One region of the Streptomyces sp. NBC_01341 genome, then DNA from elsewhere that is predicted to be linked to it. Evidence: riboswitches for the same ligand, from Rfam matches in the RefSeq annotation. Region 1 holds a riboswitch; the other holds the start of a gene.

The links. A riboswitch is a leader RNA that binds a small molecule or an ion and turns the genes downstream of it on or off. The one in region 1 is predicted to bind glycine.
Region 2: another riboswitch for glycine. It lies ahead of gcvP (aminomethyl-transferring glycine dehydrogenase); the one in region 1 lies ahead of gcvT (glycine cleavage system aminomethyltransferase GcvT).

The regions. Positions count from the first base shown of each region.
Region 1 is NZ_CP108364.1:2,287,139-2,302,998, reverse strand. Features, by position in the region: gene OG206_RS09755 (hypothetical protein) at 1-707, opposite strand, end outside; gene OG206_RS09750 (helicase-related protein) at 707-4,159, opposite strand; gene OG206_RS09745 (sensor histidine kinase) at 4,643-6,784, shown strand; gene OG206_RS09740 (response regulator) at 6,781-8,133, shown strand; one part of gene OG206_RS09735 (IS3 family transposase) at 8,472-8,763, shown strand; one part of gene OG206_RS09735 (IS3 family transposase) at 8,763-9,676, shown strand; gene OG206_RS09730 (L-serine ammonia-lyase) at 9,932-11,317, opposite strand; gene glyA (serine hydroxymethyltransferase) at 11,473-12,732, opposite strand; gene gcvH (glycine cleavage system protein GcvH) at 12,750-13,127, opposite strand; gene gcvT (glycine cleavage system aminomethyltransferase GcvT) at 13,220-14,347, opposite strand; glycine riboswitch at 14,514-14,611, opposite strand; gene OG206_RS09710 (AAA family ATPase) at 14,796-15,485, shown strand; gene OG206_RS09705 (enhanced serine sensitivity protein SseB) at 15,678-15,860, shown strand, end outside.
Region 2 is NZ_CP108364.1:6,275,959-6,291,818, forward strand. Features, by position in the region: gene OG206_RS27690 (bifunctional nuclease family protein) at 1-395, shown strand, start outside; gene OG206_RS27695 (MerR family transcriptional regulator) at 565-1,182, shown strand; gene OG206_RS27700 (DNA polymerase IV) at 1,258-2,721, shown strand; gene OG206_RS27705 (PRC-barrel domain-containing protein) at 2,628-3,014, opposite strand; glycine riboswitch at 3,149-3,244, shown strand; gene gcvP (aminomethyl-transferring glycine dehydrogenase) at 3,437-6,322, shown strand; gene OG206_RS27715 (DUF5999 family protein) at 6,393-6,599, opposite strand; gene OG206_RS27720 (hypothetical protein) at 6,884-7,480, opposite strand; gene OG206_RS27725 (glutamate-cysteine ligase family protein) at 7,974-9,479, shown strand; gene OG206_RS27730 (CPBP family intramembrane glutamic endopeptidase) at 9,571-10,350, shown strand; gene OG206_RS27735 (PhzF family phenazine biosynthesis protein) at 10,373-11,194, opposite strand; gene OG206_RS27740 (DUF2199 domain-containing protein) at 11,518-11,967, opposite strand; gene OG206_RS27745 (PadR family transcriptional regulator) at 12,322-12,924, shown strand; gene OG206_RS27750 (Clp protease N-terminal domain-containing protein) at 13,125-13,667, shown strand; gene OG206_RS27755 (EamA family transporter) at 13,735-14,847, shown strand; gene OG206_RS27760 (pyridoxamine 5'-phosphate oxidase family protein) at 14,855-15,541, opposite strand; gene OG206_RS27765 (aminotransferase class I/II-fold pyridoxal phosphate-dependent enzyme) at 15,578-15,860, shown strand, end outside.

The DNA of each region.
Region 1 (15,860 bases):
AGCCCGTGGCCGACGTGCGCGGTTCCCGCCGAGTGAAGCAGGGGGTTCATGAACTTGTCCGGGTAGCTGCACGAGGAGTTGCTGCAGCTCCACTGCACCCCCAGAGGAAAGCCACAGGTCATGCACTCCCAGCGGAAGTCGCGGAACCGACTGGCGCGGTCGTCGAGCCTGAACCGCGTGTGCCCCCTGGGGCACTTGCTAGGGGGGTACATCGGCGACGTCTCACCGCACTTGTGCGCGAAGACGAACTGGAGCTGCCGGTTACCGACCACGCCGCCGCAGGCCGGACAGGCCGGCGGCCAGTCGTCGGTTCCGGGCCGAGGGTCGCCGGCCGTCCAGACGTGCCCGCACCCGGCCCTGGAGCAGCGCACCACCCGGGGCCAGACGCGACAGAAGACCTTGCCCGGGACCACGACCTCGTAGTGGCGATCGGCGAGTCGGTCCTGGTCACCGGGAAACTCGGGTGCGCGGTCGGAACCGGGGACGAACGCACGTCCGGCGGTCCGCCATCTGCGAACGAACCTCATCGCCTCCTGCACGAGGTGGTCACGATCCAGGGAGGGACCATCGAACTCCTCGTCACGCCCGAGCTGGATCACCTGCGTGGTGTACCCGCCACGGTGGTCGAAGGTCTGGCCGGGCCGGAACCTGAAGAGGACCTGGCCACGGTCGCGTGACATCTCGTCGTTCCTGGGGTTGAACGCCATCACGACCTCCGGTTGTCGGACACGACGTGGAAAGGGATGCCTTCGGAGACGTCGCGGAGACTCGTCATCGGTCGACACTCGAGCCCTAGGTAGTCGCCTGTCGCGCGGTACCCCCGGTTGTTTCCGCCGGCGAGGGTGGCGGAGGCGCCTGCGGAGCGGAGGCTGGCGATCGCGTGCTCCACCATGTCCTCCAAGTCGCTCCGGAGTTCCTGTCCCTCCGGTCGATGGGACTGGAAGACCGCGTGGAGCGCCTCGAGCAGCTCGGTCAGCTGGACTCCGTCCAAGCCGCCACGGGCGGGGTCACGGAGAGCAGCCTGCATCTTGGAGAGGTCGTGCAGATGCCCTGGGGCATTGCCCGCCTGCCACCAGTCGCGGTTGGCGATCTGGAGCAGATAACCCATGAGGATTCCGGGAAGGGTCCTGCGTACCGCGAACCGGCTCCAACGGTTGATCGCCACTGGTTCGACCATGCGGTCCAGGTACTCGTGGAACTTGCCGTGGTAACGGTAGTGCGAACGGTCCCGCTCCCGTACCGGGTTGAAGAGCATGAACACGAGTCCGTGGTGCGCGCGGCCGACTCGTGAGGACGCCTGGATGTACTCCGCCATCGACCTGGGCATGCCGTTGAACAGCATAAAGTTCAGTCGGTCCACGTCGACCCCGTGGCTCACCATGCTCGTGGCCACGACCATGCCCGTCTCGCCGTTGGGGCTGCTCAGGTCGTCCAGGACGCCACGCACCTCGTCCAGGCGCGTCTCGCTCTTCAGCTCGGCCACTCGGAGGTCCGGATAACCTTCCCTGCGCAGCGCCTCGTTGACCTGTGTGTCCAGTGAGCGGCGGATACGGCCGAAGTCGACGAGCGTGGTGGCGTACGTGAGGCTCGTGCGGTACAGGTCGACGACCGCACGAAGCTCCTCCTCCGGCCACGCTTCGAAAGCTGGCGGGAGTTTGCGGCGCTGCTCGAGCTTCCACAGGGCTCGGTGTGCGGAGGTCAAGATCCTTACCAGCGTCATCTCCGCGGTCCCCCGGGTCGGCATGACCCCGACGAATCGACGGAGGGGGAGCCCTCGGTCCAGGCGCCAGTAGAAGCTCTCGTCGAGGTTGGGCCCCGGGAGGGGCACCACGACGGACCTGAGGCCGAAGAGGTGCTCACTCTGGCGGTCCTCGCCCCGGATGGTCGCAGTCGTCGCCACCACCTTCATGCGGACTCCTCGCCCGTCGGCCCGGTGCCTCGACGTCAGGGTGCGCTGCACCTCCGCCAGGAGCCCTTCGTAGTGCCCCGAGAAGGCCCCGAGCTCCTCGTTGACCATGTGCAGTTCGTCGATGATCTCCAGGGAGGGGGAGGGGTCGTAGAGAGGTGCCTTCAGGGGCCCGGGAGCCGTCTTCGGATGACCGGGCGCGTGGCGCTCGTGGCACTTCCCGCCCCGACCGAACCCGTGCTGCGGGCACCAGCAGTCGACGTCCCCCAGGAGCGCGCCGAACTTGTCCGACAGTCCGACGTTGGCCAGCTTGTCCAAGGTGCCGACCACGACCGTGGGCAGGTAGCGGTAGATCTCGGTGTCCACCACGACGATTGGCAGGATCTTCCCGCACTGCTCGTTGCCGCAGACGTGCTTGAGCCTGAGCTCCTGAGGATCGGGAGGCGGGATGTGTACCGACCGTTCACCGCAGTAGGGGCAGTCGTGTACGAGTCGGTACGCATGCCGCTCTGCCTCGCTCGACCGAAGGCGGTCGAGCGTGCGATCGGACGTGAGCGAGTTGGGGGTGTTGCCTCCGCCGGCGTAGAAGCCGATGAAGAAGGGCCACCCGGGATTGCCGCCGACCTCCTTGATGCGGTCGGCGTTGCGGCCTCGGACGATGTCAGCGGCAGCAATGACGTCGAGTTGCCGCTGAGTTTGCTGCAGGGTGAGGAGCCGGAGGGGGAAGCGGCACCAGGCCGAGACCCCGACCTCCTTTCCTCTGGTCCGGTCGTAGAACATGCACACGAGGACCAAGCCGAGGTAGGCCTCCGTCTTGCCGCCCCCGGTCGGGTACCAGACGACGGTCGCCGCTTCGGTGGGATCCACGTCCTGGTCGTCACCCCAGAGTCCCGGCGTGAAGAGCTCCTGGGGGTGCTCCCGCCAGGCCAGGGCGCCGAGCTGGCTCACGATGGCCACGAGCTGGAAGAGGCGCCACCCCCGGTTCGGCCGCTTTCTCCGCGTGTTGAGCTCCGTCATGGACTCGTTCGCGAGCTGGAACGCGGTCAGCAGACGGTCATCCCGCCGCAGCCACACGATGCCGTCGCGGAAGCGGGCGACCTCCAACGCGGCGGCCTGGCGGTCGGACTCCTTCCGGCGGGCCAGTTCCTGCCTGTCCTGCAGGTCCTCCGTGCTCCACGCGGGGGCGTCGAGATACGCCTCCATCTCGTCGGCGAGCTCCTCCAGAACCGGCAGCGGGTCCGCAGCGAGCGCCGAGTAGCCCCAGCGTTCGTCAGCACGGGCCACCGCGCGATGGGTGTCGTGCTGCGGCACGGGCACGCTGCGGACGGAGACGAGCCGGCCGTCGTGCCACCGCGGCTCGACACCGCAGTTGTTCGCGTACGCCCCCAGGTCCCCCGAGTAGCGGTAGGCGTCGGCACCGAGATCCATCACGATGGGCAGGAGACGGTCACCGTCGATCTCCAGCCCCGCGCGGAACAGGGCGTTGTCCCTCGCCTCGTCGCGGCGGCTGCGGCCTGCGTTCCTGCCCTTTCCCTGGACGGTCACGACCGGGTCCGCGGCGAGGTTCTGCAGGGTCGCGGTCACCCGGAGCCGCCCCGGGGCCACCGGCCGCGACGTGATGACGACGTGTGCGGCGGGGGCCGGCACCACCGGATCCCCGGCCACCTCTCGGGCCAGCCACTGCTCGAAGGACCTGTCGTCGTCCATCGCTGCAGGGGGCACCAGACGCTCTCGGCGGTCATTGCCCACGCGACGATCGATCCGCGGGTCACGGAGCGCCAGCTCGACGGCCTCCGAGAAGGCGTGCCGGAACTCGGCCTCCAGAGTCTGACGGAGGCCGGCCTGACCGAGGACGATCTCCACCGGGCCGACCACCACGTCAAGTCGCCTGAACAACGGCGCCAGCCGGTACGGCTCCTCGCGGTCGCCGGCCCACTCCAACTGCTCCGCTCGGGTCGGCAGGGCCGAGTAGTAGAACGACGCCTTTGCCCTGACCATGACGGAGCTGGCGTTCTCGGCCTCGAACTCGAACCCGAGGCTGTCCGGAGTCATCCGACCATACCTGGGTGCGGCGCCGCCCGGCTCGACGGCGTGGGGGCCGAGGCTCTCCATGAAGTAGCGCGCGCTGGGAGGTTCACCGAGGCAGACGTCGCCCTGTGCCTCGCCTGTCGCGTCGGTGACCACCGCGCTCACGAGGTGCTCGACGAGGGCCGTTTGCTGGGCGACGCTCGGCTTGAACGGGGGCGTGGTCACTGCGTCTCCTCTCCGGCGTAGGTCGCCGACAGGGAGGAGGCGCTGCAGGAGGGCCTGAGCATCAGACAGGCGCCGTCGCTCACGAACGAGCGACGGGGGAGCCGAAGCGGCTCCGAGGTACGTGCCGGCGGCGACGAGCATGCACAACCGGCCCGCAGGACAGGGGTGTCCACGGGGATCTCCAGGGTCCGCGAGTCAGAAGCCGCCATGGCACGACGCCATGGCCGGACATCTTCTGCTTCTCCGAACCCCAGCAGCATCCGGTGCTACCTGCTGAAGTTACAAGCACAAGACCGGAATTGACAGAATCTGTCTTGATCCAATGCCTCTGCACCGCGGCCGCCCCTCAGATGTACCGACTCCCCCTGCGTGTCGGTACATGCCGTAGGAACATCGAGCGCACCAACAGTTAAAAGGGGGCATCGGAGCCGCGGCGGACGTGGGGATGCCCGGTGATCTACCATCTGCTCCCAGGAGGTCACCATGCCAACGCTCCGTCCTCGTGCGAGGCTGCTTCACACCATCGGTACGGAACTCATCAGTAGCGAGACTGTGGCAGTCGTAGAGCTGGTCAAGAACGCTTACGACGCTGATGCGAGCTGCGTTGTCCTGTGTTTCACCGGCGAGCTTCGAGAAGGCCATGGAGGGCTGGCGGTATTGGATGACGGATCCGGAATGACTGCCGAAACCGTCACGGACATCTGGTTGGAGATCGCCACTCCGCATCGGATGCGTGGGAGAACCACTCCGCGTGGTCGCCGCGTCTTGGGGGAGAAGGGCGTTGGGCGGTTCGCAGCTGCTCGACTGGCTGACTCCATGACTTTGATCAGTCGGCATTGGGGCGAGTCGAGCGAGGTCGAAGTCGGAGTTGACTGGCGTCAGTTCAGGGATCCAGACGTCTATCTGGACCAAGTTGAGCTCGATGTGACCGAACGAGCGGCAGTGGACTTCCACGACGGCGGGCGTGCGGCCGCGCTTTGGGAACAAGTCGATCTGCCGAGCCGCTCAGGTGGCACGCTGCTGCTGTTGGAAGGCCTGACGCGTAGCTGGGAAGAGTCAGATCTTCTTGCTCTCCGTCGTGATCTCTCCCGCCTCATCGCGCCCCCGGGTGCGGATGGTAACCGGGACTTCGAGATCGTGCTCGATCTGCCTCGAGAGTTCGAAGCGTTGGCCGGACCGATCGAACCTCCGACCGAACTGATGAACCCCCCGTATCGGCTGTCCGGATCCGTGTCGGCCGACGGGACGGCGGACCTTGAGATCACGATCCCCGGCAGGGCTCCGTACCTGCACCAAGTGGCGCTTGACCGCAACGCGCAGCACCGAGGTACTGACGGGATGCTTACTAGCGGCCCCTTCTCCATCGACCTCCGGGTTTATGACCGGGACCGAGATGCAATCTCACAGTTGACTGCCGACGGTGGACTCAATCTGTCAACTAAGCAGTTCCGTGATCTGCTCGATCAGCGGGCTGGAGTGAGCGTTTACCGCGATGGGTTCCGGGTTCTGCCATTCGGGGAACGTGGTGACGATTGGCTCACGCTCGATGCCCGACGCGTAAACAACCCCCGGATGCGTCTGAGTAACTCACAGATAATCGGAACTGTCAGTATCTCGGCAGATGAAAACCCCGATCTACGCGACCAGACAAACCGTGAGGGGCTGCTCCAGGGCCCCGCCTATGACGGCTTGCGGGATGCGGTCACGGAGATCATCGCGGAACTCGAAAGCGCTCGGCTCAAGCAGCGGAAACGGACTCGTGAGACTGAGGAGCCCCGGGGGCGCGGCCTATTTGACGAAATTGATATCACCGATGTCGCAGAAGCCGTTCGCAAATCGCACCCCAACGACCGCGCGCTGGCAGCTGTAGTCGCCAACGCAGAGCGCAGGATCAACGCGGGCGTGGAGCACGTTCGCGAGGTGCTTGCCCGCTATCAGAGGCTCGCTACGCTCGGCAGACTCGTTGACGAGGTTGTGCATGATGGACAGTCCTCTGTCGGGCGGATTCGCCGGGTTACCCGGGATGCGGGGCGGTTGCTGGCCGACGCTGACGCTTGCGAGCTTCGTGACGAGGCCGTCGGCCTCGTTAGTACGGCCGATAAACAAGCGGATTACTTGGCCCAGCTGTTCAAGCGCATTGCGCCCTTTGGAGGGCGTCGCCGGGGTCGGCCCAAGAAAGTCAGCATGCTGGAGACAGTCAATTCGGCCGTCGACGTTCTTGCAAGCCGTGCCGCAAAGGTCGGTGCTGATGTCACAGTAACTGGTGTCGATGAGATCGTCACCCTTGATCCCGCCGAGCTGCAAGAAGTCGTTATTAACTTGCTCGACAACTCTCTCTATTGGATTCAGCAGGTCCCGAGGGGTTCGCGGTATGTGGAGCTTAAAGTGGAGAGACTGGAAGACGGGGCCTTGGCATTGGTGATCGATGACAGTGGACCCGGGGTGCCGGCCGAGATTCGTGACCTCATCTTCGAGCCCTATTATTCCAGCAAACCGAATGGTGGAGGCCTCGGGCTGGCAATCGTGGGTGAGCGTGTCGCTGACGCCTACGGTGGGGTGCTTGATCTTGTGGACAGTCGGCTTGGCGGAGCAGCTTTCCAGGTGACCTTTAGGAGACGAGTGTGAGTGCAATCGCAGATGGTGTAGCCGGGGAGGGCGTAACCGAAGTTGATTACGCCGTGGACGGCGGGAACGACGATGACGTGGAGCCGGACATTCCGGATCTGACTATCGCGTTCCCTGAGCCCAGTCCTGAGTGGACTGTTGTCATCGTGGAGGATAACGAGGACTTCCGAAAGGATGTAGAGGATCAGCTTCGTCGGTCGGATGTTGCATATGGCCGCGCACCGCGAGTGATCCCGGTCGCTGAATTCTCCCAAGCGGAGGAGGTGTTGAGTGCGCAGACTGTCGATGTCGTAATTCTGGATGTGCGTGACGACGAGGGAAGGGACGACGCTGGCGAGCTGATTCTGGACAACTTGAAGTCCACGCGGTTTGTGCCAGTCGTCTTTTACACCGCATACACGGAGCGGGTCGAGCCGCTGGCCCAGCCGCCCGTCGTCCAGGTCGTGGGCAAAGAGGAGCACACCGACGTTTTGATCAATGCTGTGAAGGCGGCGTTCGACAGCGGATTGCCTATTGCTGTCAGGGGCCTTGCAGACCATGTTCGCGAGGTGACCCGAGAGTATCTCTGGGATATCTCAAAGCAGTGGGCCTCGCTGGGAAACTACGATGCTGAGGAGAAGATCACATTCCTAACCGCTCGTCTGACGCGGTCACTGGAATTGACCCTGTCTCTCGATGGAGAGGATCGCCTGCGCGGCCCTGTGGGGCGTGCGCTGGAATTGCCTAGTAATTGGCATCCGTCTCGGATTTACGTGATCCCCCCCATTGGGGATAATTTTGACACGGGTGACCTTCTGTTGCATGCGGATACGCAGCGTTATTGGGTGCAGCTCACGCCTGGATGTGACCTTGCCAATGGAAAGGCGGACAGGCATCTTTTGGTGGCCGCATCTCCTCTTCTTGAGGTTGACCCGTTTCGCGCCTGGAGCGTGATTGAGCCGGAATGGAGGAGTATCGAAAAGGCTATACCTCCGCGGGGCGGATGGAATCCGGAAGAGAAGGGGCGTCGTATGAAGCTGAAAAAGAATTCCAGTGACTTGCGCGCAGAAAGCAGGCGAATTATTCTCGGGCGTCACGATCGGTACTTCCACCTGCCGCAGTTCTTCACAGTTCCGGACCTTTTGATTGATCTCCAGCATGTCAAGACTCCGACGGAGTCCGAGATGGGTGAATATGCAAGGATCAGTGGACTTGCCTCGCCGTGGCCGCAAGTTCTGGTCAATAGGTATAACCGTCAAACCGGGCGGATGGGGTTCGATGACCCTGATGCCGACGCGGTCCTTGAGAGGATTTCGCGCGACATGATCAAGCGTCGAGGCGAGGTGAGCAAGGGAAGAGTTTCCGAATAGCTTCGGTGAAACGCTCGGATGAGCCGTAATTTGGCCGCCCGGTCCTTCCGGGCCTTGCTACGATAGTGCGGCAGAGGCTTGGCCGCCTAAAGCACCCTGCCCCCGGATCACCGCCAATCCGATCGTGAGAGCGCCAGCATTCTGGAGCTGCCGGTCTCGCGGAAAGGGGCATGAGGAAGCGTTCGGCTGGCGCCAGCCGTCGAGAAACGCATGGCGGAGGTTGATCGTCCTGCCTGGTGATGGTGGAACTGGCGCAGCCGGATGAAGAGGTGGGGCCTTGACCCCTGATGTTGGACACACGAGACACTGGATCCTGCGGATCTGAGAACGGACATCTCGTGGTGATGAAGAACTACCCGCCGCAGTTCAAGGCGGACGCGGTCGCGCTGTACGAGTCGCGGCCCGAAGCGACGATCAGGTCGGTCGCCGCCGATCTGGGGATCAACCCGGAGACGTTGCGGAACTGGGTTCGGGCAGCCGGAGTAAGCCGTCCTCGGGGACGGCGGACGCAGGAACCCTCTCAGCCGCCGGCCCCGCTGGAAGTGGAGAACGCAGCCTTGCGGAAGAAGGTCCGTGAGCTGGAGGAGGAACGGGAGATCCTGCGCAAAGCGGCGAAGTATTTCGCCGGGGAGACGCGCTGGTGAACCGCTTCCAGTGTGTCGCCGACCTCCAGCGCCGTCACGGCGTGAAGCGGCTGTGCAGCATCCTCGGAGTCAGCCGCTCGAGCTTCTACTACTGGCAACGGACGGCCGCCGACCGGGCCGCCAGGCGGGCGGCTGATGCCCGCCTGGCGGCCCGGATACGGGCGGTGCATCAGGAATCGGACGGCACTTACGGCGCCCCCAGGATCACTGCCGAGCTTCGCGAGGAGAACGGTGAGGCGGTCAACCGCAAGCGGGTCGCCAGGATCATGAGGGTGTCCGGGATCGAAGGAGTCCGCCTTCGCCGCCGGCACCGCACCACCGTCCCAGATCAGGCTGCGGCCAAGGCCCCGGACCTGATCGGCCGCGACTTCACAGCGGACAGGCCGAACACGAAGTACGTCGGCGACATCACCTACCTGCCCATCGACGGCGGGAAGTTCTGCTACCTGGCGACCGTCATCGACCTCGCCTCGCGCCGTCTGGCCGGCTGGGCGATCGCCGACCACATGCGCGCGGACCTCGTCACCGACGCCCTGGCCGCGGCGATCCGCACCCGCGGCAGCCTCGCCGGATCGATCATGCACACCGACCACGGAGCCCAGTACACGAGCAGAGCATTCGCCGAAGCATGCAGGTCAGCAGGGGTTCGGCAAAGCATGAGCGCGGTCGGTTCCAGCGCGGACAACGCACTCGCCGAATCCTTCAACGCGACCTTCAAACGCGAGACCTTGCAGGGACGAAAGAGCTGGCCAGACGAGCGTGAGGCGCGACTCGACGCCTTCAGATGGCTCCACCGCTACAACACCCGACGCCGACACTCCCGCCTCGGACAACGATCACCGATCGCCTTCGAGAACGCCTTCCACCTCACACCAACTACGCTGGCACAAGCCGCATAAGCCGTGTTCAGGATTCGGGGTCAAGGCCCGTGACGGCCAGTGGTAGACCCTACCCTTAGGACCTACGCAAGCGGTTCCGTCGTGTCCGATCAGCCGGAGGGCCGGCGGGATCGTCACAGAGTGGGGGACATCCCAGGGACTTTTCAGGGACTTTCATGTCTGTCCCAGGGAGATTCCAGGGACTTTTCGCCGGGTAAGCAGGGAAGGCCCTGACAGCGCTGAAAGATGCGAACGCGCTGGTCAGGGCCCATCTGCCTAGCACTCGATGATGTTCACCGCGAGTCCGCCGCGGGCGGTCTCCTTGTACTTGACGCTCATGTCCGCCCCCGTCTCCTTCATGGTCTTGATGACCTTGTCCAGGGAGACCATGTGGCTGCCGTCGCCGCGCAGTGCCATCTTCGCCGCCGTGACCGCCTTGACCGCAGCCATGCCGTTGCGCTCGATGCAGGGGATCTGGACGAGACCGCCGACGGGGTCGCAGGTCAGGCCCAGGTTGTGCTCCATGCCGATCTCCGCGGCGTTCTCCACCTGCTCGGGGGAGCCGCCCAGAACCTCGGCCAGGGCGCCGGCCGCCATGGAGCAGGCGGAGCCGACCTCGCCCTGGCAGCCGACCTCGGCCCCCGAGATCGAGGCGTTCTCCTTGAACAGCATGCCGATGGCGCCCGCGGCCAGCAGGAAGCGGACCACGCTGTCGTCCTTCTCGGCCTCGGTGCAGCCGCCCGCCGCGAAGTTCATGTAGTAGTGCAGGACGGCCGGGATGATGCCCGCGGCGCCGTTGGTCGGGGCGGTGACGACACGGCCACCGGCGGCGTTCTCCTCGTTGACGGCCATCGCGTAGAGGGTGATCCACTCCATCGCGTGCTCCTGCGGATCACCCTCGGCACGCAGCTGCCGGGCGGAGTTCGCGGCGCGGCGGCGTACCTTCAGGCCGCCGGGCAGGATGCCCTCCCGGGACATGCCGCGCGTGACGCACGCCTGCATGACGCGCCAGATCTCCAGCAGGCCGGCTCGGATCTCGTCCTCCGTCCGCCAGGCCTTCTCGTTCTCCAGCATGAGCGAGGAGATCGACAGTCCGGTCTCCCGGGCGAGCCGCAGCAGCTCGTCGCCGGTGCGGAACGGGTGCTTGAGGACCGTGTCCTCCGGGACGATCGGGTCCTGGCCCGCCACGGCGTCCTCGTCGACGACGAAACCGCCGCCCACCGAGTAGTACGTCTTCTCCAGGAGCGGAGCCCCCTCGCGGTCGTACGCGAAGACCGTCATCCCGTTCGCGTGGTAGGGCAGCGCCTTGCGGCGGTGGAGGACCAGCTGCTCGTCCGCGTCGAAGGGGATGTCGTGCATGCCCAGCAGGTTGATGCGCCCCGAGGCGCGGATCTCCTCGACGCGGGCGTCGGCGCCCTCGACGTCGACCGTGCGGGGCGACTCGCCCTCCAGGCCGAGCAGGACGGCCTTCGGGGTGCCGTGGCCGTGCCCGGTGGCGCCGAGCGAGCCGTACAGCTCGGCACGTATCGACGCGGTGTGGGCCAGCAGGCCCTCGTTCTTGAGGCGGCGGGCGAACATGCGCGCCGCGCGCATAGGGCCGACCGTGTGGGAGCTGGACGGGCCGATGCCGACCGAGAAGAGGTCGAAGACCGAGATGGCCACGGGAGTACTCCTAAGGGGTCTGGCGGACGCCGTTGTCTGCCGGGTGGTGCGGGACGGGCCTGTGGGCACGAAGAGCGCGGGGACAAGGGTGGGGGCACCGCGCTCACTCTTCAGTGTGCGTGGTGCCCCCACCCTGCGTGCAAATTGCGGGTGGCCTACTTGAGGCCGGCGTACAGCGGGAACTTCTCCGCGAGGGCGGTCACCCGCGCCTTGAGGCTCTCGGCGTCGTAGGCGGGCTTGAGCGCGGCGGCGATGATCTCCGCCACCTCGGTGAAGTCCTCGGCCCGGAAACCGCGGGTGGCCAGCGCAGGGGTGCCGATCCGCAGGCCCGAGGTGACCATCGGGGGCCGCGGGTCGTTCGGGATGGCGTTGCGGTTGACCGTGATGCCCAGCTCGTGGAGCCGGTCCTCGGCCTGCTGGCCGTCGAGCTCGGAGTTGCGCAGGTCGACCAGGACCAGGTGCACGTCCGTGCCCCCGGAGAGGACGCTGACGCCCACCTCGGTGACGTCCGGCTGCACCAGGCGCTCGGCCAGGATGCGGGCGCCGTCCAGGGTGCGCTGCTGGCGCTCCTTGAACTCCTCGGTCGCCGCGACCTTGAAGGAGACGGCCTTGGCCGCGATCACGTGCTCCAGCGGGCCACCCTGCTGACCGGGGAAGACCGCCGAGTTGATCTTCTTGGCGAGCTCCTGCGTCGACAGGATGACGCCACCGCGCGGACCGCCGAGGGTCTTGTGCGTGGTGGTCGTGACGACGTGGGCGTGCGGCACCGGGTTGGGGTGCAGACCGGCGGCGACCAGGCCCGCGAAGTGCGCCATGTCGACCATCAGGTACGCGCCGACCTCGTCCGCGATGCGGCGGAAGGCGGCGAAGTCCAGCTGGCGGGGGTAGGCGGACCAGCCGGCCACGATGAGCTTCGGCTTGGACTCCTTGGCGAGGCGCTCGACCTCGGCCATGTCCACGACACCGGTGTCGTCGACGTGGTACGGGACCACGTTGTAGAGCTTGCCGGAGAAGTTGATCTTCATGCCGTGGGTCAGGTGACCGCCGTGGGCCAGGTTGAGACCCATGATCGTGTCGCCCGGCTTCAGCAGCGCGAACATCGCGGCGGCGTTGGCCTGCGCACCCGAGTGCGGCTGGACGTTCGCGGCCTCGGCGCCGAAGAGCGCCTTGATGCGGTCGATCGCGATCTGCTCGACCACGTCGACGTGCTCGCAGCCACCGTAGTAGCGGCGGCCCGGGTAGCCCTCGGCGTACTTGTTGGTGAGGACCGAGCCCTGCGCCTCCATGACGGCGGCCGGAGCGAAGTTCTCCGAGGCGATCATCTCGAGGGTGGACTGCTGGCGGTGGAGCTCGGCATCGACGGCGGCGGCGACGTCCGGGTCCAGCTCGTGGAGGGAGGAGTTGAGAAGCGACATGTGGGTCCCTTGGGGTCTCAGTTGCCGGAGAACGCGGTGTACTCGTCGGCGGAGAGAAGGTCGTTCGGCTCCTCCGCGACGCGCACCTTGAACAGCCAGCCGCCCTCGAAGGGGGCGGAGTTCACCAGCGACGGGTCGTCCACGACCTCCTGGTTGGCCGCGGTCACCTCGCCGGTCACCGGCGAGTACAGGTCGCTGACCGACTTGGTCGACTCCAGCTCACCGCAGGTCTCGCCCGCGGTCACCGTGTCACCGACCTCCGGGAGCTGGGCGAAGACGACGTCACCGAGCGCGTTGGCCGCGTGCTCGGTGATACCGACCGTGGCGACGCCGTCCTCGACGGCCGACAGCCACTCGTGCTCCTTGCTGTACCGCAGCTGCTGGGGGTTGCTCATGACCTGAATTCTCCTGTACGCGGGGGAGTGCTGATGAACGGTGGTCTTACGGTGTGAGACACGAATGCGTCACGCGGTGCGGCGAGGCCGTGTCACGCGCGGCGCTTGTAGAACGGCAGTGCCACGACCTCGTACGGCTCGTGCGTGCCCCGGATGTCGACGCCGACGCCCTCGGTGCCGGGCTCGGCGTACGCCGCGTCCACGTAGGCCATGGCGATCGGCTTGCCCAGGGTGGGCGAAGGCGCACCGGACGTGACCTCGCCGACGACCTCCCCGCCGGCCACGACGGAGAAGCCCGCGCGGGGCACCCGGCGGCCCTCGGCGATCAGGCCCACGAGCTTGCGGGGCGGGGCTGCCTCCGCGCGGGCGGCAGCGGCGGACAGCGCCTCACGGCCGACGAAGTCGCCCTCCTTCTCGAACTTCACCACACGACCGAGGCCCGCGTCGAAGGGGGTCAGTGCGGTGGTGAGCTCGTGCCCGTACAGCGGCATGCCCGCCTCCAGGCGGAGCGTGTCGCGGCAGGAGAGCCCGCAGGGAATCAGGCCGTACGGAGCGCCGGCCTCGGTGAGGGCCGTCCACAGCTGCTCGGCGTGCTCGGGGGCGACGAAGAGCTCGAAGCCGTCCTCGCCCGTGTAGCCGGTACGGGCGATGAGCGCCGGGACGCCCGCGACCGTGCCCGGCAGGCCCGCGTAGTACTTCAGTCCGTCCAGGTCGGCGTCCGTGACCGACTTCAGTACGGCGGGGGAGTCGGGTCCCTGTACGGCGAGCAGCGCGTACGCCTCGCGGTCGTCCCGCACCTCGGTCTCGAAGCCGGCCGCGCGCTCGGTGAGGGTGTCCAGGACCAGCTGGGCGTTGCCTGCGTTGGCGACGACCATGAACTCGGTGTCGGCCAGGCGGTAGACGATCAGGTCGTCCAGGATCCCGCCGTCCGCCGCGACGATCATGGTGTAGCGGGCCCGGCCCACGCCGACGGTGGCGATGTTGCCGACCAGCGCGTAGGCCAGGAAGGCCGAGGCCTGCGGGCCGGTGACGGTGATCTCGCCCATGTGCGACAGGTCGAACAGGCCCGCCCGGGTGCGCACGGCGTTGTGCTCGTCGCGCTCGCTGGCGTACCGCAGCGGCATGTCCCAGCCCGCGAAGTCGGTCATGGTGGCGCCCAGCGACCGGTGCAGGGCGTCGAGGGCGGTGAGACGGGGGGCGGCGCTCGGGGCAGTGCTCATGGACATGGCTCCAGGGCATGACGACAGAGGGTTGATCCCTCCCCATCTGTCATCGGAACCTGAGAGGTTCGCCGAGACCCCCCGAAGGGGTCCTGAAGGGTCGTCCCCTTCGGGTTCGGCTTGCACCTTGGGTGGGGCCGCGCAGCGGCCCGCTTTTCAGATCTGCCTCATCCACGCGGTACGGGGCCTGAGAGATTCAAGGGAGGAACTTGCTCCTTCGGCGCCCGGCGCACACGGTGACCGGGACTCTCCCGCGCGGATTCAAACGGCCGGTATGCAATTGGCGGGGTCATCATCGCACGCATTGGGAGAGAGTGGGGCGTCCAGGTCCGTGCGGGTGTCCGGAGCCGGACAGCCGCGACACGTACGGTCCGGACCGGTTGTGCCGCATTACCTTTTCTTTACACTTCTTGGGCAGGTCAGTGGGTGAATCGGCAGGGGGACGGCGATGAGGTTGCAGCGCTACGCGACGACCGCGGGGGTCACGCACGAGGTCATGCCCCAGCAGCCGGGCGCGCCGGCCAGGGAACTGACGGGCGGGCCCGCACCGGTGGTCCGGGATCTGCGGGACGGGAAGGGGCGGGGCCCGCGCGCCCTGGACTTCGCCGCGGGGGACGTGGTGGTGGTCTCGGGGCTGCCCGGCAGCGGTAAGTCGACGCTGATCCGGCGTGCGGTCGAGGAACACGCCATCGACTCCCAGGACACCAGGGACAGCTGGGCGGAGGCCCTGCCCGGATTACTCCCGTACGCGCTCTACCGCCCTCTGGTGCGCGCCGCGCACTACGCCGGCCTGTGGCGGACCCTGCGCTCGGGGGCGTCCGTGGTCGTGCACGACTGCGGCACGCAGGCCTGGGTACGCCGCTGGCTCGCGCGTGAGGCCCGGCGCCGGGGCCGCCACCTCCACCTCGTGCTGCTCGACGTCGCCCCCGGGGTGGCGCGGCAGGGGCAGCGGGAGCGCGGGCGCGGGGTCTCCGGATACGCCTTCGCCCGGCACCGGCGCGCCGTGGGACGGCTCCTGCGCGACACCGAGAGCGGTCTGCTGCCGCCCGGGTGCGCCTCGGCGGTGCTGCTCGACCGGGAGTCCGCGGGGGCCGTCGGCCGGATCTCCTTCCCGGAGGCCCGGCCTCCGCAGCAGTAGCCGCCGCGCGGGGACGCCCGGCCGGGGTGTCACCGTTCGCATACGCACAGTCCGCGGCGGACCGGCTGGTCGTCCGGAATGCGGACGACGTGCCGGGTCCGGCCGCCCCTCCCGTCTGCGGCCCTGTATCCGGGGCCCGACCCGGTCTAAGGTTTCTGCCGCACAGCATGGCGAGAAAAGGACACAGACACCGTGGACATTCCGGCCCAGGCCGCGCCCCTTCAGACGAACGGATGGCCGGCCAACGAGCTCGAAGAAGTGCTCGGCGCCTCCATCGGCATACCCGGAGCCGGCGGCCGGCTGGTCGAGGTGCTCGGCCGCAGTCACATCTGGGTGCCCCTGCCGAACGGCGGCGGGCCCGGCAGCGCCGATCTC
Region 2 (15,860 bases), 4.0 Mb from region 1:
GCGACCGGTACCTCCCTATTTGGATCGGCCCTGGGGAAGCGACCGCGATCGCCTTCGCCCAGCAGGGCATGGCTCCGGCCAGGCCGCTGACCCATGATCTCTTCAAGGATGTGCTCGAGGCCGTCGGCCAGGAGCTCACCGAGGTCCGGATCACGGACCTGCGTGAAGGGGTCTTCTACGCGGAGCTTGTCTTTGCCAGCGGTGTCGAGGTGAGCGCGCGGCCTTCCGACGCCATAGCGCTCGCGCTGCGCACCGGCACGCCGATCTACGGCAGTGACGGTGTGCTGGACGACGCCGGCATCGCCATTCCCGACGAGCAGGAGGACGAGGTGGAGAAGTTCCGCGAGTTCCTCGACCAGATCTCGCCGGAGGACTTCGGTACCAACAGCCAGTGACCGTGCGACAGCGGCCGGAATCAGCGCATCCGACAAGCCGTTCCCGCGAATCAGTCACGGGAAACCACCCTCAGGGTGATTATCACTCGGCGTGCCGAGTGTGGCGATCGTTGACGCACCCCTGGTGACTGCCTACCTTCGAGATGGCAGGTCAAGGACGGAGGTCGGCGTGAGAAGCAGCGGCGACGGTACGGCTGAGGGTGGGCCGTACCGGCAGCACGGCAGTGCGGCCGGCCACTCCATCAGACAGCCGGTTCAGCCGGCGGTGGTGGCAGCGGACGGTGTGGCAGTGGCAGGGGACATCGGCTATCGGGGGCCCACAGCGTGCGCGGCGGCCGGGATCACCTACCGACAGCTCGACTACTGGGCGCGCACGGGGCTGGTGGAACCGAGCGTCCGTCCGGCGTACGGCTCGGGGACGCAGCGCCTCTACAGTTTCAGGGACGTCGTACTCCTCAAGATCGTCAAGCGGTTCCTGGACACCGGTGTGGCGCTCCAGAACATCCGCACGACCGTCCAGCATCTGCGGGCCCGCGGGTTCACGGACCTCGAGCGCATGACCCTCATGAGCGACGGCGCGACGGTCTACGAGTGCTCCTCGCCGGACGAGGTCGTCAGCCTCCTCCAGGGGGGACAGGGGGTCTTCGGTATCGCCGTCGGTGTCGTGTGGCGTGACGTGGACGTGGCGCTCTCGCAGCTTCACGGTGAGCGCATCGACACCGGCGAGACGCTGGTCGGCAACAACCCGGCCGATGAACTGGCCCGGCGGCGCAACCGCGCGGGCTGACAAGGCACCTCCCCCGACCGCCCCGCACGTGCCGTGCGGGGCGGTTGTCAGTGGCGTAGGGCAGCATCGGTTCCTGTGAGACCCGTGCCCACCATCCTGCATCTGGACATGGATGCCTTCTACGCCTCTGCGGAGCAGGCGGCGAAGCCCAGCCTGCGCGGCAAGCCGGTGGTGGTGGGCGGCCTCGGCATGCGCGGCGTCGTCGCCACCGCGTCCTACGAGGCCCGGCGCCTGGGAGTGCACTCCGCGATGCCGACGGCGCAGGCCAGACGGCTGGCCCCCAACGCGGCGTACCTCGTCCCGCGCTTCTCGCTGTACAGGACCGTCAGTGACCAGGTGATGGAACTGCTCGGCCGGCTCTCACCGCTCGTCGAGCCGCTCAGCCTCGACGAGGCCTTCGTCGACCTGGAGGCCGGTGGCGTCGCCGACGACTCCGCCTCGGCCCGGGCCCTCGGCGTACAGCTGCGCACGGTCATCAGGGCGGTCACCGGACTCAGCGGATCCGTCGGCCTGGCCGGGTCCAAGATGCTGGCCAAGATCGCCTCGGAGGAGGCGAAGCCCGACGGTCTGATGCTGATCGAACCGGGCACCGAGCGCGAGCTTCTCGCGCCGAAGTCGGTGCGGATCCTGCCCGGTGTGGGGCCCGCCACCGGTGACCACCTGCGGCGCGCCGGGATGACGGTCGTCCAGGACCTCGCGGAGGCCGGTGAGGCGGAGCTCGTGCGTCTGCTGGGCAAGGCACACGGGGTCGCGCTCCATCGCATGGCACAGGGCTTCGACGACCGGCCGGTCGTCGCGGAGCGCGACGCGAAGTCCGTGTCGGTCGAGGACACCTTCGATGTGGACCTGCACGACCGTGTACGGGTCAGGACCGAGGTGGAACGTCTGGCGGACCGTTGTGTGCGACGGCTGCGGGGCGCGGGACGGTCAGGACGGACCGTCGTGCTCAAGGTGCGCCGCTACGACTTCTCGACGCTCACCAGGTCCGAGACCCTGCGTGGCCCCACCGACGACCCCGGGGTGGTCCGGGAGGCCGCCGCGAGGCTCCTGGAGGCCGTGGACACCACCGGCGGCGTGCGCCTCCTCGGGGTCGGTGTCACGGGGCTCGCAGACTTCACGCAGGAAGACCTGTTCGCTCAGGCCGCCGAGGCGGAGCAGGCCGAGGTGTCCGCCGCGGCGGACACCGACGCGGCGGAACCCGTCGTCACCACCGAGGAGGCGGCCCTCGACAGCACCGCACTGCTGTCCGGCCGCCGTTGGTCCGCCGGACACGACGTACGTCACGAGGTCCACGGACACGGCTGGGTTCAGGGCAGCGGTGTCGGGCGGGTCACCGTGCGGTTCGAGGAACCGTGGACGGCGCCGGGAAGGGTGCGCACGTTCCGCGTCGACGACCCGGAGCTCCACCCGGCCGATCCGCTTCCTCTGGTGCGTGACCCGGTGGACTACTCCTCCTGGCCGGCCAGCTTCCCGAAGTCGCGGTCCCTCTCCGGGGCGGACGGGGCGGACGGGGCGGGCGGAACGGAGTCCAGCCCGTAGTGGCGGTAGAGCTGCAGCTCCTGCTCGGGTGAGAGGTGGCGGCCCACCCCGAAGTCCGGCGCGTCCTTGATCAGCGCCCGGTCGAAGGGGATCACCAGGGTGCCGTCGACGAACTCGCTCGGCTCCAGCGGGACGAACGCGTCCCGGGTGAACAGGCCGGTGCGCACCGCCGCCCACTCGGGTACGCCCGTCGCGTCGTCGAGATAGACCTCGTCCACGGTTCCGATCTTGGCCCCCAGGCGGTCGAAGGCCTTGCGGCCGATCAGGCTGCGCGGATCGATGTCGGTCTGCACGGTGCCTCCCACTGCTCGCAACTGCGTCGGGGTGGTCGCGACTGCTCCACAGGCACTACACAAGGCCAGATCCGTGGCATCGGCCACTCGAGACGGGCATCGCCCGGCCCGCTGGTAGGCTGGAACACGGCTGCTGACCCCGCGCGGGAGAGTCCTTCGGAGCGATCCGGAGGCGCCGAAGGAGCAACTCCTCCCCGGAATCTCTCAGGCCCCCGTACCGCACGGACGAGGCCACTCTGGAAAGCAGGACGGAGTCCGTACGGCACACGCCGCGACGGGCACCGCCCTCACCGACGGTGAAAGCCGGCGTGCCGCAGGCGTGCCGGTGAAGCTCTCAGGTCGAGATGACAGAGGGGGAGGCCGTTCGGGCAGCCACGCCGTGGCGCCCCTCGCAGGTCGTGACAGACCAGGAGGCCTCCATCATGACCCCCCGTCGCACTCCGCTCTCCCAGCTGGAGCAGGGCATCCCCTTCGAGCAGCGTCACATCGGGCCCGATGCCGAGGCCCAGGCGAAGATGCTGGCCCAGGTCGGCTACGGCTCCCTCGACGAGCTCACCGCCGCCGCGGTGCCCGACGTGATCCGGAGCGCCGAGGCCCTGGACCTTCCCTCGGCGCGCACCGAGGCCGAGGTCCTGGCCGAGCTGCGAAGCCTCGCGGACCGTAACCAGGTGCTCACCCCGATGATCGGGCTCGGCTACTACGGCACGTTCACCCCGCCGGTCATCCTGCGGAACGTCATGGAGAACCCTGCCTGGTACACGGCCTACACGCCGTACCAGCCGGAGATCTCCCAGGGCCGGCTGGAGGCCCTGCTGAACTTCCAGACGATGGTCGCCGACCTGACGGGGCTGCCTACCTCAGGTGCCTCGCTCCTGGACGAGGGGACGGCCGCCGCGGAAGCCATGGCCCTCGCGCGGCGCGTCGGCAAGGTGAAGAACGGTGTCTTCCTGGTCGACGCCGACACCCTGCCGCAGACCGTCGCCGTGATCGAGACCCGCGCCGAGCCGACCGGCGTCGAGGTGGTCGTCGCCGACCTCTCGGCCGGTATCCCGGCCGAGATCGCCGAGCGGGGCGTGTTCGGTGTGCTGCTCCAGTACCCGGGCGCATCCGGTGCGGTGCGGGACATCAAGCCCGTCATCGACCAGGCGCACGAGTTCGGGGCGATCGTCTCCGTCGCCGCGGACCTGCTGGCGCTGACCCTCCTGACGTCGCCCGGCGAACTGGGCGCCGACATCGCGGTGGGCACCACGCAGCGCTTCGGCGTCCCCATGGGCTTCGGCGGACCGCACGCGGGCTTCATGGCCGTACGCGAGAAGTTCGCCCGCAGCCTGCCGGGCCGCCTGGTCGGTGTCTCCGTCGACGCGGACGGCAACAAGGCCTACCGCCTGGCCCTGCAGACGCGCGAGCAGCACATCCGCCGTGAGAAGGCCACCAGCAACATCTGCACCGCCCAGGTGCTGCTGGCGGTCATGGCCGGCATGTACGCCGTCTACCACGGTCCTGACGGCCTGCGCACGATCGCGCGGCGCACGCACCGCTTGGCCGCCATCCTGGCCGGCGGACTGCGTGCCTCCGGGATCGACGTCGTGCACGACGCGTACTTCGACACCCTCACCGTCCGCGTCCCCGGCGCGGCGGCCGATGTCGTCACCGCCGCGCGCGGCCGCGGCGTGAACCTGCGCCTCGTCGACGGCGACCACGTCTCCGTCGCGTGTGACGAGACCACCACCCGCAGCGCGCTCTCCGCGGTCTGGGCCGCCTTCGGGGCGGAAGGCGACATCGAGGCGCTGGACGCCTCGGAGCCCGACGCGCTTCCCGAGTCCGGGCTGCGCACCGACGCCGTCCTCACCCACCCGGTCTTCCACCAGCACCGCTCCGAGACGGCGATGCTGCGCTACCTGCGCAAGCTCGCCGACCGCGACTACGCGCTGGACCGCGGCATGATCCCGCTGGGCTCCTGCACCATGAAGCTCAACGCGACTGCCGAGATGGAGTCGATCACCTGGCCCGAGTTCGGTGCGCTGCATCCGTTCGCACCGGCCGAGCAGGCGCAGGGCTTCCTCACGCTCATCCGTGAGCTGGAGGAGCGCCTTGCCGAGGTCACCGGCTACGACGCCGTCTCGATCCAGCCGAACGCCGGCTCGCAGGGCGAGTTCGCCGGTCTGCTGGCCGTGCGCGCCTACCACCGCGCCAACGGGGACCACGGACGTACGGTCTGTCTGATCCCGTCCTCGGCGCACGGCACCAACGCGGCGAGCGCCGTGATGGCCGGCATGAAGGTCGTCGTGGTGAAGACCGCCGACGACGGCGAGGTCGACATCGCGGACCTCCGGGACAAGATCGCCAAGCACCGCGACGAGCTCGCCGTCCTCATGATCACCTACCCCTCCACGCACGGTGTTTTCGAGGAGCACGTCGCCGACATCTGCGGCGAGGTGCACGACGCGGGCGGCCAGGTCTACGTGGACGGCGCCAACCTCAACGCCCTGGTCGGTCTCGCCAAGCCGGGCCACTTCGGCGGCGACGTGTCCCACCTCAACCTGCACAAGACGTTCTGCATCCCGCACGGCGGCGGCGGCCCGGGCGTCGGCCCGGTCGGCGTGCGCGCCCACCTGGCGCCGTACCTCCCCAACCACCCGCTGCAGCCCGCCGCGGGCCCGGAGACGGGTGTCGGACCGATCTCGGCCGCCCCGTGGGGCTCCGCCGGCATCCTGCCCATCTCGTGGGCTTACGTACGCCTGATGGGGGGCGAGGGGCTGAAGCGTGCGACGCAGGTCGCCGTACTCGCGGCCAACTACATCGCCAAGCGGCTGGAGCCGCACTTCCCGATCCTGTACAACGGCCCGGCCGGACTGGTCGCGCACGAGTGCATCGTCGACCTGCGGCCCATCTCCAAGGCGACCGGCGTCAGCATCGACGACGTGGCCAAGCGGCTGATCGACTACGGCTTCCACTCGCCGACCATGTCGTTCCCGGTGGCCGGGACCCTGATGATCGAGCCCACCGAGAGCGAGGACCTCGCGGAGCTCGACCGTTTCTGCGACACGATGATCGCCATCCGTGGCGAGATCGAGAAGGTCGCCGACGGTACCTGGAGCGGCGAGGACAACCCTCTGAGCAACGCCCCGCACACCGCGGCCGCGCTCGGCGGCGAGTGGGCGCACGCCTACAGCCGCGAGGAGGCGGTCTTCCCGGCAGGCGTCACGCCTTCGGACAAGTACTGGCCGCCGGTGCGCCGGATCGACGGTGCCTTCGGTGACCGCAATCTGGTCTGCTCCTGCCCGCCCCTGGACGCGTACGACCAGTAGGCACGCGGACGCGCGTCGGGGCCGGTTCGGAGACTCCTCCGGGCCGGCCCCCGTGTTTCCCCGGCCGCGGTCAGGCGGCCTTCATCACCTGACCGCTTTTCAGCGGCCGGTGAGGTGCGATGATCTGGCCGTCCGGGAGCAGCTCGCCGGTGTCCTCGAAGAGCAGGACGCCGTTGCACAGCAGGCTCCAGCCCTGTTCCGGGTGGTGGGCCATCAGGCGTGCCGCCTCCCGGTCGTTGGAGTCGGCGGTCGGGCAGGGTGGCTGGTGCTGGCACATGGATGGGTTCTTTCGCTGCGTCGATTCGAGTGTGCTGCGGCTGGACGAGGTGTTCATGGCCGTCCCCGTATCAAGTCGGTCCGTTCCCAGTGTTGCCCTACGGGCGTCGATCCGCAGGGATTTCGCGGCAGCTGCTGTTCTCCTCCCATGACGCATCACCCGGCCGGACGGTTCAATCCAACTGCACTGTCCGTTCGGATGGTTCGGGGTGACCCGGCCGGACTAGTCCGGCCGGGTACACGTGTGCCCCCGCCGAATGGTCGGCGGGGGCGTGACGACGAGGATCAGGCCGGCGTGCCGAGCAGACCGGGGAGCGGAGCCGGGGTGACACGCAGGGTCATGACCGGCAGCAGGTCGGCGACCCGGTGCGGACGGTGGGGCGTGATGCCCGGAGGCGCGGGAGCCAGGGGCACCAGGACGTCGTTCGGTGCGAGTGCTCCGGCGCCCGCGTCGTCCTCGGTGTCGCGGTGGAGCCACAGCGTGAGCATGTACAGCTCGGGGATCGAGAGCAGGCGCGGCTGGTAGTGCGTCGTCGACGACTCCGCCTGGCGTACGGCGATTTCGGTGGAGACGATGTACGGGCCCTCGAAGAAGTGCGAGAAGGTCCAGCCGTCGGCGGTCAGCATGGTGTCCGCGGCGGCGACGGCGCGTTCCTTGCCCCGGATGAGGAACCGCCAGCCCGCGAGGCGGGTGAGGGGTGCTGCCTCGTGCGGCGCGATCCGGTCCAGCACGTGCACGGGGAGCGGGAGTTCGGGGCTCATCGATCCCTGGACGGACCGGAGGGCGGGCGTGTGGGCTTCTCGGACGGCGGTGGGAGAACCGAGTGCCGCGAGAACGCTGCGCAGTGCGGGCGCGGGAGCCGGTGAAACATGCAGCGGCATAGTGGGTCGCCTCTCACTTCGGAGACACGGTGGTGCGTGGGCGGGTGCAGACGGCGCTGTCGGCGTGCAACGGGGCCAGAGGAAGGCCGGTGACGGGCGGACTGGCCGATGCGTCAACTCTCTGCCTCGTCCGCAGAGTTTATACGACAAATGTTCACACGATGTTTCGGCTAGCCTTCCCGCGCATTGCGCGCAAGGCGGATTCGAGCCTTTGAATTGCGGAGTTCCTGTGGATTCAGTCCGGTCCGGACGTCTGCCGCCAGGTATTTTCCCTCCACGGCGGTAGGCTGAAACCCGTCGGTGTTTCCACTTGCGGCGCAACACCGCACGCTGCATATGCCTCATGCCGACGGAATGTGCCTCCGGTCTCAGTCGACACACTACTGGGAGTCCGCGGGCCGCGGGGGCGTTACGGATCATCTCGGCGGGGCATTATCGATCCTGATACGAGCGGCCTGTGCCGTGGGCCGCCCACTCGAGGAGGGACCCTTCGATGGGCGAGAAGATCGTGGCGGGAGCCTTCGCCCCGTCCGATCGGCAGGCGTACCGCGAGAAGCTCGTCCAGTGCCTGAGCGGGCTGGAGAGGCTCCTGTCGGAGCGACGGTTCGACCGGCCCCGGAATCTCATGGGGCTGGAGATCGAACTGAATCTCGCGGGTTCCGACGGCATGCCGAGGATGCGGAATGCTGAGGTGCTCCAACGCATCGCGAGCCGGGATTTCCAGACGGAACTGGGGATGTTCAATCTGGAAGTGAACATTCTTCCGCACCGGTTGAGCGGCCGGGTATTCGATCAGCTCGCCGAGGAGTTGCGCACCGGACTCGCCTATGCGCATCGCAAGGCGGCCGAGGTCGACGCGGGGATCGTGATGATCGGCATCCTGCCCACACTCGGACGGGACGACGTGGTGTCCGCGAACCTCTCGGACGTCGATCGCTACACCCTGCTCAACGATCAAATGGCCGCGGCCCGCGGAGAGGATTTCGTCCTCGATATCGAAGGCGTCGAACGGCTGGTCTCCACCTCCGCCTCCATCGCCCCCGAATCGGCCTGCACATCGGTGCAGTTGCACCTGCAGGTGACACCGGACCGCTTCTCCGACGTCTGGAACGCCGCGCAGGCCATCGCGTCCGTGCAGATCGCCCTCGGCGCCAACTCCCCGTTCCTCTTCGGCAAGGAGTTGTGGCGCGAGTCGAGGCCGCCGCTGTTCCAGCAGGCCACGGACGTGCGCCCGCCCGAGCTCAGGAACCAGGGGGTACGGCCCCGCACCTGGTTCGGGGAGCGCTGGATCGACTCGGCGTACGCGCTCTTCGAGGAGAACGTGCGCTACTACCCGCCCCTGCTGCCGATCTGCGAGGACGAGGAGCCGCTGCGGGTCCTCGACCAGGGCGGGGTTCCTGCCCTGGGCGAGCTCGTCCTCCACAACGGCACGGTCTACCGGTGGAACCGGCCGGTCTACGGACTGGCCGACGGCGTCCCGCACCTCAGGGTGGAGAACCGGGTCCTGCCCGCGGGGCCGACCGTCACCGACGTCATCGCCAACGCCGCGTTCTACTACGGGCTCGTGCGCGCGCTCGCCGACGAGTCCCGGCCGGTGTGGACCAGGCTGTCCTTCGAGGCGGCCGAGGAGAACTTCGACGCGGCCTGCCGCCACGGCATCGACGCCGAACTGCTGTGGCCCCGCCCGGGCCGTTCGGGAGGTGTGGCGAAGGTGCCCGCCGTCAAGCTCGTCCGGGACGAACTGCTGCCGCTCGCCGCTGCCGGGCTCGACGCCTGGAACATCGAGCCCTCCGACCGGGACCGCTACCTCGGTGTGATCGAGGAGCGCTGCCGGCTCCGCGTGAACGGTGCCTCGTGGCAGGTCGACACCTACCACCGCGCGCTGGAGGCCGGTCTCGAACGGGAGGGCGCCCTCGCGGCCATGACCCGGCGCTACGGCGAGCTGATGCAGGTCGGCGAACCGGTCCACACCTGGCCCGTCGGCTTTCCCGCCCCCTGAGGAGCGGGCCGCCCGGTGTCCCGCCACCGCCGCGCCGTCGGGCAAGCTAGGACGCACAACCGACGGCAGGCGTACAGGTAAGGCGGGTCGCGTGACTGCAACCATTCCCCGGGAGGAGGCGTCCCCGCGGATCCTGAGGTCGGAGACCCTGCTCGTGCTGGCTCTCTCGCTCGGGGCCAGCGGCGTCTCCGCCCTGATCAGCTTCGTCGGGTCGCTGACGAAGCCCGGGGGCCTCAAGGACCAGGCCGCGACGCTGAACGGGTCGTACGCCCCCGGACGTCCCTGGCTCGACCTCGCCTGGCAGTTGTTCGGCATCGCGACCGCGCTGGTACCGGTCGCCCTGGTGGCCCACCTCCTCCTGCGCGAGGGAGCCGGTCTGCGGACCCTCGGACTGGACCGCACCCGGCCCCGGCAGGATCTCGGCCGGGGCACTCTGGTCGCGGCCGCCATCGGCAGCGCCGGGCTGGCGTTCTATCTGGCGGCCCGCGCCGGGGGGTTCAACCTGACGGTCGTACCGGAGTCGCTGCCCGAGGTCTGGTGGAAGTTCCCCGTACTGATCCTCTCCGCCGTGCAGAACTCCCTCGTCGAGGAAGTCATCGTCGTCGGGTACCTCCTGCGCCGGCTCGGGCAGCTGGGATGGACACCGATGGCCGCGCTGGTGGCGAGCTCCGTGCTCCGCGGCTCCTACCACCTCTACCAGGGGATCGGCGGGTTCATCGGCAACGTGGTCATGGGCGTGGTCTTCGTGGTGCTGTACCGGCGGTGGGGACGGGTCGGACCGCTGATCGTCGCGCACGCGTTGCTCGACATCGGGGCTTTCGTCGGATACGCCCTGCTCGCGGGGAAGGTGGGCTGGCTGCCCACCCCCTGAGACGCGGCCCGGGTTCGTGTGCTCAGAGCGAGGTGAGCAGTTCGCCGTCGACGACCGTCACGGCGCTGCCGGTCAGCAGGGTGCGCCCACCCCGCAGTGAGGTGCGCACCAGGCCCGAGCGGGCGGACGCCTGCAGGCCGGTGAGGTCGTCACGGCCGAGCCTGGCCGACCAGAAGGGGGCCAGGGCGGTGTGCGCGCTGCCGGTCACCGGGTCCTCGTCGATCCCGACCCGCGGGAAGAAGCCGCGCGACACGAAGTCGTACGCGCCCGCCGCGTCGCCGGCTGCGGCGGTGGCGATGACACCGCGGCGGGAACACGCGGCGAGTGAGGCGAAGTCCGGGCGCAGGGCGCGTACGGCGGCCTCGTCGGCCAGCTCCACCAGGAGATCACCGACGTGTTCCCCCGTGTCGTGCACGGAGAGGGGGGACGCGCCGAGCGCTTCCACGAGTCCGGGGGGAACGGCGACGGGCGTCAGGGGCGCGGTGGGGAAGTCCAGGGTGAGGGAGCCGTCCTCGTGCGCGACAGTGCGAAGGATGCCTGAACGGCTCGCGAACCGCACGGTGCCGCTCGCGGTACCCGTCGTGTGCAGGACATGGGCCGCCGCCAGTGTCGCGTGTCCGCAGAGATCCACCTCGGTGGCCGGGGTGAACCAGCGCAGCGCCCAGTCGGCATCACCGCCGGGCGGCAGCGGGTGCGCGAAGGCGGTCTCCGAGAGATTGAGCTCGGAGGCGATCGACTGAAGGCGGGCCGACTCGGGGAACGGGCCCGCGTCGAGGAGGAGGACCCCGGCCGGGTTGCCGGCGAAGGGGCGGTCGGTGAAGGCGTCGACGATGCGGATCTTCATGCCGTCGACGGTAGGCGTGACGCCTCCGGGCGGTCCAAGGCCAATCAGGGATGTGCGGCCCGTCCGGGCCGGGCGGACATCCGGATTCTCCGGGGCCGACGGGATGACCGAACCGTGTCCGCGGCGACCGACCCCCGGCCCGGACAGCGGTGTCCGGTGCCGACGGGTGGCCTCCGCCTCCGGGTCAGCACGTCGACTCCGCGGTCACCGCGGGGCGTGACTCGTCTCAGTGAAGTTTGACCGTTCTCACTGAAGTTTGACCGGTCGCTGCTCTACGTTGCTCCTCCGCCGTGCGCCCTCGCCGGGCCTTGACCTGCGGTGACTCAGGCCGGATGCAGCACAGCCATGGCGATCTCACGCACGCGGTCCTGCGTGATCCCGGTGCGCTGTTCGACGGCGAGCGGGTGGTCGGTGGGCTCCAGCTCGATGAAGGGCCTCTCGCCAACCGGTCGGGTGTGGGCGTTGGTCTTCAAGTCGGTGGTGCTCTCGGAGTAGAGCGCGAGCTCCGTGCTGAGCCAGCCGAAGTACGGCTTCTCCGCCTCACGCCCCTCCGTATTCCACACGTCGAGGGCACGGGCAAAGTTGTCCTTGCTCAGGGAGACCCAGACGCCCCACGAGAAGACGTCCTCGCTGCCGATCACAGGTATCTCGATCAGGCCCCGGATGAAGAAGTGCTTGCCCTTGATCACGCACTGGTCGGACGACAGCATGCTGGCCTGATCGCTCTCGAAGCTGGAATCCCAGACATCAGGAGCCATGGTCGAGTAGCTCATGGGGAGCTCTGCGTGGTAGTCGCCGCAGCATGAGCACGTGAAACCGAGATCGTTAGACATGGCGCGAGACTAGCGACCGCATAGAGAGCGGGGCTGGCCCGGGTCACCAGCACCCGCTGGTCGCACGCCGGCGTCGTCGCCCAATCCCGGTTCGCTTGCCCCGTCTGGTCAAACTTCGATGAGACGAACAGGCCGCTCGTCAATCTTCGGTGAGACCGGTGAATCTTCGCTGAGACAGGACAGGGCGGCCGAGGTGATGGTTCTTGTCAGACGATAGTTCCCGATATATCGTTGAGTCATCGCGACAGATCAACGACAGAGTCGCGTGACACCGCACAGGAGAGGAGCGCAGTCATGCGTTCACATGGACATGAACACGGATGCGGCCCCGGGCGCCGAGGCGCCGGCAGGGGAGAATTCGACGGAGGCCGCCCCGCCTTCGGCCCCTTCGGCCCGCCCTTCGGTGGCGGGCCCTTCGGCGGCGGCGGCGGGCGTGGCCGGGGAGGCGGCCGGGGGAGGGCCAGGCGTGGTGACGTACGTGCGTCGATCCTGACGCTGCTCAAGGACCGTTCGATGCACGGGTACGAGATGATCCAGGAGATCGGTGAGCGCAGTGGAGGGGCCTGGCGGCCCAGTCCCGGCTCTGTGTACCCCACGCTCCAGCTGCTGGAGGACGAGGGTCTGATCGTCAGTGCGAGTGAGGGTGGCAAGAAGTTGTTCACCCTGACCGAGGCGGGCCGCACGGAGGCCGAGTCCGGCCCCGACGCACCCTGGGAGGAAGCCGGGCGCGGGGTCGACTGGGAGGGCGTGAACGAGATCCGGCAGGCCGGTTTCGGTCTGATGGAGGCGTTCGGCCAGGTCTGGAAGACCGGCTCCGCCGGCCAGCGGCAGAAGGCCCTGACCGTGATCGGCGACGCGCGGAAGAAGCTGTACCTGATCCTCGCCGACGAGGACTGAGTCATGAGGCTTCGCCGAACATCCGAGAGGGGCCCCGTCCGTGGGGCCCCTTGTGCGTCCCGGTGGCGGGAAATGCTCTCCGTGATGGCGTGATCTCATCCAGAAGGATGAGGAACCCCCGGTGGCCCCAGCCTTCTGCGGGATGCCGGATAGGCCGTACCGGGGATGTTTTCGCTCCCCGGGGCTGATGAGGTGGAGTGGTGCAGTTCCGGACACGAGGTACCCCCGAGCAGATCCCGCCGAACCATCCGCGCCCCGATGCCGCGCTGAGTCCCGCCATGACGGCGGTGGCCGGCGGCGCGCGGAGGCGCGCCCTGCGCGACGGTGACCGCCGCGTCGACACGGCCCATCTCCTGCACTCCCTCGTCGAGTCGGATGATGCGGTGCGGGACGTGTTCGGCGGAGCGCCGCAGCTGGCTCGGGTGCTCGGTTACCTCGTGCAGCGCAGTATCGGATACGGCCTCCGGTGGCAGGGTGCGCGGGAGGCTTCGGGTGCGGTGCCGGTCGTGCGGACGCCCACCGGCGAAGGCTGGTCGTCTCCGGCGGCCGAAGCGCTGGAGCGGGCGGCCCGGGGCGCCGCCCGGCGCGGACGGTCCCACGCCGACGGACTGGATCTGCTGGCCGCGCTGCTCGCGGATCCCCGGTGCCGGGCGGTCGAGGTGCTGGAGCGGGCCGGGGTCGAGGTCGCGGAGCTGGCCTCCCGCACCGAGGCCCGGCTGACCGCGGGGGAGACGCCATGGTGATCATGGCCACGTAAATGACAGGTGTATCAGGGGTGACGCTGCTGACCGCTGCTGCCATGATGTGCCGATGCACGCGTCTCAGGGGAGAAGCGCCGGACTGGGCCTGGCCCTTGCCTCGGCTCTCGCATTCGGTGGTTCGGGGGTCGCGGCCAAGCCGCTGATCGAGGCGGGGCTCGGCCCGCTGCACGTGGTGTGGCTCAGAGTGGCCGGCGCCGCACTCGGCATGCTGCCGGTCGCCTGGCGGCACCGGAATCTCGTGCGCGAGCGGCCGGCCCTGCTGGCGGGGTTCGGGCTGTTCGCCGTCGCCGGTGTCCAGGCCTGTTATTTCGCCGCGATCTCGCGCATCCCGGTCGGGGTGGCCCTGCTCGTCGAATACTTGGCTCCCGCCCTCGTCCTCGGCTGGGTGCGGTTCGTCCAGCGCCGCGCCGTCACCAGGGCAGCCGCCGTCGGAGTGGTGCTCGCGGTCGGCGGGCTCGCCTGCGTCGTCGAGGTGTGGTCGGGGCTCGGCTTCGACGCGATGGGCCTGCTGCTCGCGCTCGGTGCGGCCTGCTGCCAGGTGGGGTACTTCGTCCTGTCGGATCAGGGTGCCGGGCACGGGGACACGGCGGATACCGAACCCCCGCACCCCTTCGGGGTGATCGCGTACGGACTGCTGGCGGGCGCCGTCGTGCTGACGGCCGTCGCCAGGCCGTGGGGCATGGACTGGGCGGTGCTCGGAGGCGACGCGGTCATGGACGGGCACGGCGTCCCGGCATGGGTCCTGCTCGGCTGGATCGTCCTGCTCGCGACGGTGCTGGCCTACGTCACCGGTGTGGTGTCGGTGCGCCTGCTCTCGCCCCAGGTGGCGGGGGTCGTCGCGTGCCTGGAGGCGGTCATCGCGACCGTGCTCGCCTGGGTGCTGCTCGGTGAACACCTCTCGGCGCCGCAGCTGGCGGGCGGTGCCGTGGTCCTGATCGGGGCCTTCATCGCCCAGTCGTCCGCGCCCAAGCCGCCGACGGGGCCTGTCGCGTCGGGGCCGGGTCTGCTGGGCGCCGAGGCGGTCGGGGCCCGGGAGCCGACCGGCCCCGAGGGGGAACTGCCGCGCCGGACGGGACAGCCCTCAGGCCGCCCGTCGCCCGGCGAGGCGGTGCCCTGCTCACCGGAGGGCCGGTCCAAGCCCCCGCGCTCCGAGTCCTGGTGACGAAGGCTCAGAGGGCTGCGAGGTAGCCCGGAACCCGGATCGCGGGGTCGAGGTCGTCGGACGGGACAGGTGTCCCGTAGGTCCTGGCCACCGGAACCACGCCTGCCCAGTGGGGGAGGGAGAGGTCCTCCGGTTCGTCACTCGGGCCGCCCGTGCGGATCTTCGCGGAGACCTCGTCGAGGTCGATCCGGATCACCGCGGTCGCCGCGAGTTCCTTCGTGTCCGCAGCCCGCGAGTCCTTCGACCTGCCGGGCACGGCCTGGTCGACGATGGCGTCGAGCGCGACACGCCGCTCCTGCGGGTCCGTCACGGTGCTGGCGATCCCATGGACCACCACGGAGCGGTAGTTCATCGAGTGGTGGAAGGCGGAGCGGGCCAGCACGAGGCCGTCGACGTGTGTGACCGTCAGGCAGACGGGGAGGCCGGGGTCGGCCGCGCCGGCCGCGCGGAGCGGGCGTGATCCCGTCGAGCCGTGCACGTACAGCCGCTCGCCGATCCGGCCGAACAGCGTCGGCAGCACGACCGGCGCGCCGTCGCGGACGAAGCCCAGATGGCACAGGTAGGCCGCGTCGAGTATCGCGTGGACGGTCTCCTTGTCGTACGAGGCGCGCTCCCTGGAGCGGCTCGGCACCGTGCGGTCCGTCGGCTCGTAGGCCACTGCTCCGGAGGCGGCGGGGCTGGGGGTGTCCGGCATTTGCTCACTCCATTGCGCTAGTGCATAATAATGTTTGTGCTAGGAGAGTATCGGATCAGTGGGCGGGGCGCATCGGACATTTCCGCGAGCGTGGAGCACGGGGTGGCCTCGGGTGACCTCGCACCCGGTCATGTGCTCCCGCCCATGCGGGCGTTGGCGCTCCAACTCGGGGTCAACCCGAACACGGTGGCCGCCGCGTACCGCATGCTGCGGGAGCGCGGAGTCATCGAGACGGCGGGCAGGCGGGGAAGCAGGGTGCGTCCGCGCCCGGCCAGCACGGCGCGCGGTTCCCTCCGGGTGGAGGCCCCTCCCGGCGTGC